DNA from 2 places in the Rhizobium sp. RAF56 genome. Region 1 is predicted to be linked to the other one. Evidence: predicted binding sites of a transcription regulator. Region 1 holds the regulator's gene; the other holds the start of a gene.

Region 1 (5,958 bases):
CAGCTCGGAAGGGACTGCGGAAGGCTACGACCTCGACGACTTCGTGGCCAGCCGGATCTCGCTTCGCGATCATATCGAGAGCCAGATCCCGTTCACGGTGGCTTCGCCAAGCGACAGGCTGATTTCCGGACATCTTCTCGACCAACTCACCGACGCGGGTTATCTGCAGGCGGATATCGACGAAGTGGCGGTGCTGCTCGGAACGACGGCTACGGAGGTCGAACGCGTCCTCGCCGCACTGCAGACGCTCGATCCGCCCGGCATCTTCGCGCGCAACCTTGCCGAATGTCTGGCGATCCAGCTGAAACAGAAGGACCGGTTCGATCCAGCCATGGAGCGGCTTGTCGCACATCTCGACCTGCTCGCGAGGCGCGACTTCCCGACGCTGAAACGCCTCTGCGGCGTCGATGAGGAGGATCTTATCGACATGCTGGCGGAAATCCGCCAGCTAAATCCCAAGCCCGGCAGCAGCTTCGACGCGGGTGTATCGGAAGCGGTCCTGCCGGATATCGTCGTCAGGCAGGGGACCGGCGGCGGCTGGCAGATCGAGCTCAACCCCGACACGTTGCCACGCGTGCTCGTGAACCAGTCCTATATGTCGTCGGTGTCCAAGACCGGCGAGGATCATGCATTCCTTGCGGAATGTCTGCAGAATGCCAACTGGTTGACCCGCAGCCTGGATCAGCGTGCCAAGACGATCATGAAGGTAGCGACCGAGATCGTCCGCCAGCAGGATGCGTTCCTGGTTTCGGGTGTCGGCCACCTGCGCCCGCTGAACCTGAAGACGGTTGCCGACGCCATCAAGATGCACGAGTCCACGGTTAGCCGCGTCACCACGAACAAATACATGCTGACGCCCCGTGGCCTCTTCGAGCTGAAATATTTCTTCTCCGTTTCCATCGGCACGGTGGAGGGCGGCGACAATCATTCGGCCGAGGCCGTGCGCCACAAGATCCGAACTCTGATTGCCCAGGAAAGCTCCGATGCGGTGCTTTCCGACGACGATATCGTCGACATGCTCCGCAAGGCGGGCGTCGACCTTGCACGACGCACGGTTGCAAAGTACCGTGAGGCGATGAACATCCCATCCTCCGTGCAGCGGCGCAGAGAGAAGCGTGCGCTGGCAAAAGCCGCGGGCTTCTGAGCAAATCGCGCTCGCGCAAAAGCTGCAGATATATTTACAAACGGTTAAAGGCCGATTGACTTTCCGGAGCGCCGCGCGTAGAAGCCCGCCGCATCGGTGCAGGTGATCACCGCCTGGACTTATCCCCATCATCCTGAAGACGCCCGGCGATGCCCAAATTGTCTTCCTTGAAGTGAAGTGCTTGGATGAGATTGAGGCTTGGCGTAAACTGATACGCGCAAACCACTATAAGAAGGGAAACTCCATGAGTGTGCGTGTCTCCGGTAAACATATGGAAATTGGCGATTCCTTCCGCCAGCGGATCGAGGACCAGATCGGAACAGCCGTCACGAAGTATTTCGACGGTGGGTATTCGGGGCAGGTGACTGTCCACAAATCGAGTTCTCGCTTTGCCGCGGATTGCAAGCTTCACCTCGACAGCGGCGTTGTATTGCATGCCGCGGGAGAAGCCATGGATCCCCAATTGGCGTTCGATGCCGCACAGGAGCGTATAGAAAAGAGGCTTCGCCGCTATAAACGCAAGCTGAAGGACCATCAGACCACAAACCACACGAATGGTTTCGCCGAAGTCTCCTATACGGTCATGGACGGCGTTCCTGACGAGGATGACGAGGTTGCCGACGATTTCGCCCCGGCCATCGTCGCCGAGAGCACGAAACAGCTGAAGACCATGTCGGTCGCAACCGCCGTGATGGCGCTCGACATGACCGACGAACCGTTGCTGCTATTCCGCAGCCCCGGCAAGGATCAACTTAACATCGTTTACCGTCGACAGGACGGTAACATTGGCTGGATAGACGCAGCCAATATCAAAGGCTGAGAAAAGAAGACGAGCGGCGGGTTCAACCGCCGCTCCCCACAACGGATCTCGGCGACACGAAGGAAAAAGAGAATGGCTTTGGCAGATTTGCTGCAGCAAGATGCGATCATCCCGGCCTTGAGGGTAAATTCCAAAAAACAACTGCTTCAGGAGCTGGCGGCCAAGGCCTCTAAACTCACCGGACTGCCCGAGCGCGAAGTCTTCGACGTCATCCTGCAGCGTGAACGTTTGGGCTCGACTGGCGTCGGCAATGGCATCGCCATCCCGCACGGCAAGCTCGACAGCGTCAAATCGATCATCGGGATTTTTGCGCGCCTGGACCAGCCGGTGGACTTCGAGGCGCTGGACGACCAGCCGGTCGATCTCGTCTTCCTGCTGCTCGCCCCCGAGGGCGCCGGCGCGGACCACCTCAAGGCGCTGTCCCGCATCGCCCGCGTGCTGCGCGACCAGGACCTGGTCGCCAAGCTTCGCGCGACGGACTCGTCCTCTGCGATTTACGCCTTCCTCCACGAGGAACAGGCGTCCAACGCTGCCTAAAACTCCCCGCTTCATTCCCTGAAATGAGACATCGCGCGCCCCGCGGACGCGCGATGTTGATTGGACTGAAAATCGGCGGAGCCGTCGACGCCTATATATTAGGCGTCGCGCTCGTCCAGTGCGCTCGCAGAGGCGGAATCGGACGTGTCCGTCTTCGGGCCGCCCTTGGCAACGCCGACCATTGCCGGCCGCAGCATGCGCTCACCGATCGTATAGCCGGCCTGGACGACCTGCACGACCGTGTTGTTCGGCACGTCAGGGTTCGGCACTTCGAACATTGCCTGGTGGAAATGCGGATCGAACTTCTGGCCGACTGGCTCCAGCATGCGCACGCCGTGACGCTCAAGCGCCGACTGCATGGAACGCTCCGTCAATTCCACGCCCTCGATCAGCGTTTTCAGACCGACGTCAGCGGTTGCGTGAGCCTCGGGCGTCACCGCTTCGAGCGCGCGGCGCAGATTGTCGGAGACCGCCAGCATGTCGCGGGCGAAACCGGCAACGGAATAGGACTTGGCGTCCTTCACGTCGCGCTCGGTGCGGCGGCGCAGATTGTCCATTTCGGCGGCAAGCCTCAGATACCGGTCACGCAGCTCGGTATTTTCGGCCTTTAGCAATTCGACCGGATCCGGCTCGGAAGGCGCTTGCGCCTGTGCCTCGCCGACTTGCGCGAAATCGTCGGCATTGTCCGGCGTTTCTGCGTCAGGTCCGTTCTTCGTTGTTTCGTCCGTCATAACGGTCTCCGCACTAGTTTCTCTTTGGATGTGCCCGATATCGAGGTTTGACCGGAAAAAATCAAGGCTTCGCGACCCCAATGCGACGATTCCCGTCGCGACGCCGCGTCAACCACCGCTGCGCGACAGCCGCGAAATCAGCTGCGCCGTATAATCGACCATCGGCACGATGCGCGCATAGTTCAACCGCGTCGGCCCGATGACACCGACGGCGCCGACGATCCGATCATCGCTGTCGCGATAGGGCGCCACGATGAGCGATGAACCGGAGAGCGAGAAAAGCTTGTTTTCCGATCCGATAAAGATCCGCACGCCCGAGCCGGTTTCCGCCAGGTTGAGGATCTCGATCAGGCTGTCCTTCTTTTCGAGATCGTCGAAAAGCAGCCGCAACCGGTCGAGGTCCTCAGCACCGCCAACGTCCTGCAGCAGATTGGCATGCCCGCGCACGATCAGCTGTGTCGGCTTGCCGTCGTCGCCACTGCCCGACCAGACGGCGATGCCGCGCTCGACCAGATCGCCAGACAACACATCCAACTCCCGACGGACCTCGCTTTTCAGGGTCTGCAGCTGCCGGCGAAGTTCCGGAAGCGTCTGGCCGCTCATATGGGCGTTGAGGAAGTTGGCCGCCTCCGTCAGCTGCGCCGAGGTGGTGCCGGCCGGTAGCTCGATGACGCGATTTTCCACCTGATCGTGCTCGCCGACGAGCACGGCCAGCGCTTTGGTCGGCTCCAGGCGAATGAACTCGACATGCTTCAGCACCGGGTCGCTTTTCGCCGTCAGCACCAGACCCGCCCCGCGCGACATGCCCGACAGCATGCGGCTTGCCTCGGTCATGACCGATTCCATCGGCTGGTTGCCGACGCCCACCTGCCGATCGATGCTGGCGCGCTCCTCGGCCGAGAGATCGCCGACCTGCATGAAGGCGTCGACGAAGAAGCGCAGGCCTATCTGGGTCGGCAGCCGGCCGGCGCTGATATGGGGGGAGTAGATGAGCCCCAGCTGCTCCAGATCGCTCATGACATTGCGCACGGAAGCAGGCGACAGCGATACCGGCAGCAACCGCGAAAGATTGCGCGACCCGAGCGGCTCGCCATATTCGAGATAGCTCTCGACTATACGGCGGAAGATTTCTTTCGACCGTTCGTCCAACGCAACAACTGCGTCGGTAGCCGTCGAAGTCGGGAACCCCATATCGCGCGCAAATCCATTTGTTGATCCTAATGGTAGATATAGCCACTACGCTTTCGATGGCAAAAGGGAAATTCGCCGAGGCAGGCTCCACGGGCCGAATTGCACCTGCTTTTCCTTTGCAAAAGCCGGGCGGCAATCGTAGAAGCGGTGAACCAAAATACTAGGAGAATGGAATGCGGCCTTCAGGCAGAAAAACCGATCAGATGCGCGCGGTCTCGTTCGAGCGCAATTTTTCCAAGCATGCGGAAGGTTCCTGTCTGGTCAAGTTCGGCGATACCCATGTACTTTGCACCGCAAGCCTCGAAGAAAAGACGCCGCCGTGGCTGCGCAACAGCGGCAAGGGCTGGGTCACCGCCGAGTACGGCATGCTGCCGCGCGCGACCGGCGAGCGCATGAAGCGCGAGGCTGCCGCCGGTAAGCAGGGCGGCCGCACGCAGGAAATCCAGCGCCTGATCGGCCGGTCGCTGCGCGCCGTCGTCGATCTGCAGGCGCTGGGCGAACGTCAGATCACCGTCGACTGCGACGTCATCCAGGCGGACGGCGGTACGCGCACTGCCGCGATTACCGGGGCGTGGATTGCACTCCACGACTGCCTGAAATGGATGGAAGGCCGCAGCATGCTGAAGGTCGAGCGGGTGCTGAAAGACCACGTCGCCGCGATCTCCTGCGGCGTCTTCGCAAGCCAGCCGGTGATCGATCTCGACTATATCGAAGATTCCTCGGCCGAAACCGACGCCAACTTCGTGATGACGGGTGCCGGCGGCATCGTCGAAATCCAGGGCACGGCGGAGGGCACCCCCTTCAGCGAAGAGGAATTCACGACGCTGATGCACCTTGCCAAAGGCGGTATCGCCGAACTCGTCGCGCTGCAGAAGCAGACGATCGGCTGAGGCGGGGTGTCGGCGGTAGCGCTCCCCTGCCCGCTTTCGTGGCCGAAGCGCGCACCTGCGCCTTCGGGCGCAGTCCGTGGGCTTGAGGGTTGGAACAGGAGCGACCGTCGATGACCGCTGCCAACAGTCCGATCGAAGGCGTCCTCGAGACCGCGCTTTACGCTGATGATCTCGACGCGGCGGAGACCTTTTATGAAGACGTGCTCGGCCTTGCCAAGATCAGTCGCGGCGCAAACCGGCACGTCTTTTTCCGCTGCGGGACGGGCGTGCTGTTGATCTTCAACGCGAATGAGACCAACAAGCCGCCGGGGCAAGGCGCGCTTCCCGTGCCGCCGCACGGCACGACCGGCAACGGCCATACCTGCTTCCGGCTTTCGGGAGAAAATTTCGATGCGATGCTGGCACGGCTTGCCGCCGCCGGCGTTGCCATCGAATCCGATTTCCGCTGGCCGAGTGGCGGCCGCTCCATCTACTTTCGCGATCCGGCCGGCAACAGCCTGGAATGCGCGGAAGCGGTGATTTGGGGCATCGAATAAGGACGAACCATGCGTAAGCTCGATACCAAGACAATCGTGGTTGCCAGCCATAACGCCGGCAAGATCCGCGAAATCCAGGATCTGATCGGTCCCTTCGGCTTTGCGGCAA
Region 2 (5,958 bases), on a different contig from region 1:
CGTCGCAGAGCGCCGCTCTGCGCCGGCCCAATGGCGATCAGTGGCTGCCCGCTGAGCTTCCGGCATCCAGGGTGAAGCGCGGAAACAAAAAGACGCCGGTCATGCTGCCGGAATGTTTCGCTTCCGTGCCCATCGACTCGCCGATGCAGAAAAGCGGCTGGCGCTGTCCGTTCGGCCGTACCACGGTCGTCGAGAAACAGAACGACGACGATGTCGTCGCGGCCTGTTCGAACAGCTCGAGAATGCGGGCGCGATCATAGGTGTCGTAGCACCTGAGCAGGTTAAGCAGGCCGCATTCCGGAGAGGGAAGGCCATGCAGCATGGTGCTCAGATGGCCGAGCTTGATCACGCCGTTGGAAAGGTCGCCGACCCAGCCTTCGGATACGCAGAATCGTGATGCTGCGTCCTCGTCGCTGCTGACCGGCGGTGCTCCCAAGGCAAAAGGTATGGCGACATGCCCCTTGGCGATCTTAAACAAGATGTACCCCATTCGGCACGGTTGTGTCCCGCGCGCTTAAGTTCATTTTTGACTTCGACGTCGTGACGGGGGTGGATTGGCAGCGCCAGCGGAAAATCAATCGGTAGCTTCGGCTCGTGCCGAGTTACCTGACCTCGCGCCATTGCAACCATCGACCCCGGCCGCATGTTGCGACGGACCAAGGCGCAGGCGCTTCACGAAAACCTCGAAAGGCAAACCGCAACCGCGAGCGTATCGGTCTGACAGCAAGAGCCTGACGTTTGCCGACAGTCTCTCACCTATCGCTGAGCTAGGATTTATATGTTTTTCCATGGAAACGGCAATAGGAGATGCAGCCCGAAATAGAGAAATATTTTGTTGCACTAAAGTAGAGATGGCACTTAAGCGCCGCGAAAACTTTCAACGAAACCAAGGGGATGATTTCCAGCGCAAATCAGTATCCGTGAGACCTCGCGCTTCGACTTGCATTGCAGATTCCGAACAAAAAAACAGGGCGACCCGCGAGCCGCCCTGTTCTTAGTTTCAATGCCGGATTGATCAGACGTCCGGATAAGGCTGACGCCTTATCACATCATGTCCATTCCACCCATGCCGCCCATGCCGCCAGGCATGCCACCAGGGGCATCCTTCTTCGGCAGTTCGGCGATCATGGCTTCGGTGGTGATCAGCAGCGAAGCAACCGAAGCCGCATCCTGCAGAGCCGTACGAACGACCTTGACCGGGTCGACGATACCCATGGCGAACATGTCGCCGTATACGCCGGTCTGAGCGTTGTAGCCGAAGTTGTCCTCGTTCTTTTCGAGGATCTTGCCGACAACGATCGAAGCTTCGTCACCAGCGTTCTCGACGATCTGGCGGGCCGGAGACTGCAGAGCGCGGCGAACGATGTTGATGCCGGCGTCCTGGTCGTCGTTTTCACCCTTGACGGTGATCTTGGCGGAGGAGCGCAGCAGAGCCACGCCGCCGCCCGGTACGATGCCTTCCTGAACGGCAGCGCGCGTCGCGTTGAGGGCGTCGTCGATGCGGTCCTTCTTTTCCTTCACTTCGACTTCAGTCGAACCGCCGACGCGGATGACGGCAACGCCGCCAGCGAGCTTGGCAAGGCGTTCCTGCAGCTTCTCGCGGTCGTAGTCGGAGGTGGTTTCTTCGATCTGAGCCTTGATCTGGGCAACGCGGCCTTCGATGTCGGACTTGGCGCCTGCGCCGTCGACGATCGTGGTGTTTTCCTTCGAGATCGAAACCTTCTTGGAACGGCCGAGCATGTCGAGGGTGACCGACTCGAGCTTGATGCCGAGGTCTTCGGAGATGACAGTGCCGCCAGTCAGGATGGCGATGTCTTCGAGCATGGCCTTGCGGCGATCGCCGAAGCCCGGAGCCTTGACGGCAGCGATCTTGAGGCCGCCGCGCAGCTTGTTGACGACGAGGGTAGCGAGAGCTTCGCCTTCGACGTCTTCAGCGATGATGAGGAGCGGCTTGCCGGTCTGAACGACGGCTTCGAGAACCGGGAGCATCGCCTGCAGGTTCGAAAGCTTCTTCTCGTGGAGGAGAATGAAAGCGTCTTCGAGGTCGGCGATCATCTTTTCCGGGTTGGTTACGAAGTAGGGGCTGAGGTAGCCGCGGTCGAACTGCATGCCTTCGACGACTTCGAGTTCGGTTTCGGCGGTCTTGGCTTCTTCTACCGTGATGACGCCTTCGTTGCCGACCTTCTGCATGGCTTCAGCAATATCGAGACCGATCTGCTTTTCGCCGTTGGCGGAGATCGTGCCGACCTGGGCGACTTCTTCCGAAGTGTTGATCTTCTTGGCCTTGGCCTGGAGATCCTTGACGACTTCAGCAACGGCGAGATCGATGCCGCGCTTCAGGTCCATCGGGTTCATGCCGGCTGCAACAGCCTTGGCGCCTTCGCGAACGATGGCCTGGGCAAGAACGGTTGCGGTCGTGGTGCCGTCCCCGGCGATGTCGTTGGTCTTCGAAGCAACTTCGCGGACCATCTGGGCGCCCATGTTCTCGAACTTGTCTTCCAGTTCGATTTCCTTGGCGACGGAAACGCCGTCCTTGGTGATGCGCGGTGCGCCGAAGGACTTGTCGATGATGACGTTACGACCCTTCGGGCCGAGCGTTACCTTGACGGCGTCAGCGAGGATGTCGACGCCGCGCAGCATCTTTTCGCGGGCGGTGCGGCCGAATTTAATCTCTTTAGCTGCCATATTTGAAGCTCCTGAATTCGAATTGCGAGGGCGAAAGCCCGTCAGCTATGGAAAGCAGACCGGCTGATCAGCCGATGATGCCCATGATGTCGGCTTCCTTCATGATGAGAAGGTCTTCGCCGTTGATCTTGACTTCGGTGCCGGACCACTTGCCGAACAGAACGCGGTCGCCGACCTTGACGTCGAGAGCAACGATCTTGCCGGCTTCATCGCGCGCGCCAGAACCGACGGCGACGATTTCGCCTTCCTGCGGCTTTTCCTTGGCGGTGTCCGGAATGATAATGCCGCCCTTGGTCTTCTCTTCGGATTCAACGCGACGTACGACGACGCGGTCGTGAAGCGGGCGGAAATTGGTGCTTGCCATTGTCTAATCCCTCGATCAAATGACATTCACGGATCAGCGAGGATCCGTATGGGTCTGTGTTAGCACTCAGCTTTGGTGAGTGCTAGCGAGGGTGATGTAGAGACGGGTGGGGACCGAGTCAAGAATGACGGTCGCAAAAGTTTGTGCCGAGAGTATGAAGGCACGCCCGGATTTTTCCGTTTGAACGAGCTTCCCCCACCGAGCTTCAAGGAAGCGACCCGCGTCTTTGCGCGGATCGGCGTCCTGAGCTTCGGCGGTCCCGCCGGGCAGATCGCCTTGATGCACAAGCTGCTGGTCGACGAGCGGCGGTGGATTTCCGAGGAGCGGTTTCTTCACGCGCTGAGCTATTGCATGCTGTTGCCCGGGCCGGAAGCGCAGCAGCTCGCGACCTATATTGGCTGGCTGATGTATGGCGTGCGCGGCGGCCTGATCGCCGGCCTCCTTTTTATCCTGCCCGGATTGGCGGTCATTGTTTGCCTGTCGGCGGCCTATGCGCTGCTGAAGGATGCCAGTCTGTTCGCGACGCTCTTCTTCGGGGTGAAGGCCGGGATGCTCGCGATCGTCCTGCAGGCGTTGACACGGCTCGCAAGGCGGGCGTTGAAAACCCGTTTTCACCTCGCGCTTTCGGCAATGACCTTTTTGCTCGTCTTCGCGTTCAAGGCTCCGTTTCCGATCGTGGTGATCGCAGCGGCGCTCGCGGGCGCGGCGCCGGTGCTCTACAGCCGGCATGCCAGTGGCGCGCCATCGTACCGATTGCGCCTTTCCTGGCCGAAATTTCGCGCGCACCTCGATCGCCTTCATCTGCCCCCGCTGGTCAAGACCGTCCTCTTGTGGATCGCGGTCTGGCAGGCGCCCCTTCTCATTATCGACCAGATCGATGCGCGGACCGATATCATCGCGGAAGTGTTGAGCGGCGAGGCAAATGTCTTCGGCGCGATCTTCGCCTTCTTTTCGCGGATGGCGCTGGTCGGCTTCGGCGGTGCCTATGCGGTGCTGGCCTATGTCGCGCAGACGGCGGTGGATCACTACGCCTGGCTGAGGCCCGGCGAGATGTTGGACGGGCTGGCGCTGGCCGAGGCGACGCCGGGGCCGCTGGTGCTGGTGCTTTCTTTTGTCGGGTTCATGGCGGGTTTTCGCAATCCGCTGTCTTTTCCGCCGTTGGCGGCTGGAGCGCTGGGTGCTCTGCTGGCCGCCTGGGCGACGTTCGCACCGAGCTTTCTCTTCATTTTTGCCGGCGCCCCTTATGTCGAGCGCCTGCGCTCCAACCGCACTCTGTCGGCCGCACTGGCAGGCATCACCGCGGCGGTCGTCGGCGTCATGGCCAATCTGGCGCTCTGGTTCGGCCTGCATGTACTGTTTTCGAGTATCGACCAACTGGTGCTCTGGACACGCCGGGTCAGCGCCCCCGGCAGCGATGTCGCCCACGTGCCGATCTTGACCTTGCCTTGGCCAGTCTGGACGACGCTCGACCTTTCGGCAGTCCTCGTCTTCCTGCTCGCCTGCGTGCTGGTCTATCGCCGCGGCGCAGGCGTCGGTCTGGTCATCGCGGTTTCCGCCGCAACGGGTGGATTGTTGCGGCTTGCCGGTTGATTGCCGCAATAGAGGACCGCGAGCGCGTTGCACGGAGTGCGCCGCCCCTTCATGATGGCCGCGACTCATACCGATAGTGCGGACTGCTGATGCGCATCTTTCTCGTTCGACACGGAGAATCCGTGGGCAATATCGATGACCGGGCCTATCGGCAGTTCGGTGATCATAATGTACCCCTGACACAGTGGGGCTATCGGCAGGCCCTGGAGGCTGGACGGGCGATCGCTTCCCACCTGGACGGACTGCCAGGCCTGGGGAAACTGAGCATCTGGTACTCGCCCTTTCTAAGGACGCGGCAGAGCAAGGATGCGCTGCTCGAAGCGCTGCCGGCCGAGTTGGTAGGAGATGTTCGAGAGGACTACCTGCTACGGGAACAGGATTTCGGCCTCTTCACCGAGATCTATGATCGTGCCGAGCAAAAACGAAAATTCCCTGACGAATTCGAAAAATGGGCCAGACTGCGCAACAGCAGCGGCAAGTTCTATGCACGGCCTCCGGATGGTGAGAGCAGGGCGGACGTGGCGCAGCGGGTTCGTCTGTTTCTCCAGACGGTCATGCGCACCGACGAAAACAGCGAAAGCATGATCGTCGTCGGCCACGGCGTCACCAACAGGGCGTTCGAAATGGGGTTTCTGCACCATTCCGTCGAATGGTTCCAGCGCTCGGACAACCCAGGAAATGCGGATGTGACGCTGATCGAAGGGACGGCCTCGGCAGGCTTCGGATCAATCCTGCTCCATAAGGCCGCCGACCGCGCAAAAGGACAGGAGAGTGAATTGCGCGATGCTCATGGTTCCGAGCTGACCATCACGTCTAAAACCGGCCAATAGCAATCTCTGCGAAAATCGATCTCGGGGTGCGGAGAACCGGCCGGACCGCAAGGCGCCGAAGCGCGTAGCCAGTTGGCGGTCACCGTCGAATGGAGCAAAAAGCGTGGCCTCGCTCTTGTAATCCGGCTGCTGGTTTGCGATGTCACCGCAAACCTTTTCTTCAGATGGAAACCACTGGCATGGCCAAGCGCATCGGCAGCTTTCGCGAGATCAGCACGAATTACGACGTCGTTCTGTGCGACGTGTGGGGTGTGCTGCACAATGGCGTCGCCGCCTATCCTGAGGCCTCCGTCGCGCTCGAAGCCGCGCGTGCCGAAGGGGTTTCCGTCGTTCTCATCACCAATTCGCCGCGACCGGCGCCGAGCGTCATCGAGCAGCTGGAGATGATCGGCGTTTCGAACGATTCCTACGACCGCATCGTCACCTCCGGCGACGTGACCCGCGCACTGATTGCAAAGGGACCGAAGAAGGTCTTCCTACTCGGGCCGG

The links. Region 1 encodes HrcA, which represses chaperone genes, less so after heat shock. Its sites were predicted from a motif close to GTTAGCACTCNCNNNNNGNGAGTGCTAAC; they were not measured.
Region 2: a site for HrcA is predicted at 3,108-3,136, ahead of groES (co-chaperone GroES). Genes of this name have one in related genera too.

Annotation. Positions count from the first base shown of each region.
Region 1 is NZ_JBFRDU010000013.1:41,633-47,590, reverse strand. It holds gene rpoN (RNA polymerase factor sigma-54) at 1-1,144, shown strand, start outside; gene hpf (ribosome hibernation-promoting factor, HPF/YfiA family) at 1,389-1,964, shown strand; gene ptsN (PTS IIA-like nitrogen regulatory protein PtsN) at 2,037-2,501, shown strand; gene grpE (nucleotide exchange factor GrpE) at 2,600-3,232, opposite strand; gene hrcA (heat-inducible transcriptional repressor HrcA) at 3,341-4,423, opposite strand; gene rph (ribonuclease PH) at 4,597-5,313, shown strand; gene AB4048_RS13010 (VOC family protein) at 5,424-5,849, shown strand; gene rdgB (RdgB/HAM1 family non-canonical purine NTP pyrophosphatase) at 5,859-5,958, shown strand, end outside.
Region 2 is NZ_JBFRDU010000007.1:146,275-152,232, reverse strand. It holds gene AB4048_RS08130 (hypothetical protein) at 38-478, opposite strand; gene groL (chaperonin GroEL) at 1,045-2,685, opposite strand; gene groES (co-chaperone GroES) at 2,753-3,049, opposite strand; gene chrA (chromate efflux transporter) at 3,230-4,639, shown strand; gene AB4048_RS08110 (histidine phosphatase family protein) at 4,729-5,469, shown strand; gene AB4048_RS08105 (TIGR01459 family HAD-type hydrolase) at 5,649-5,958, shown strand, end outside.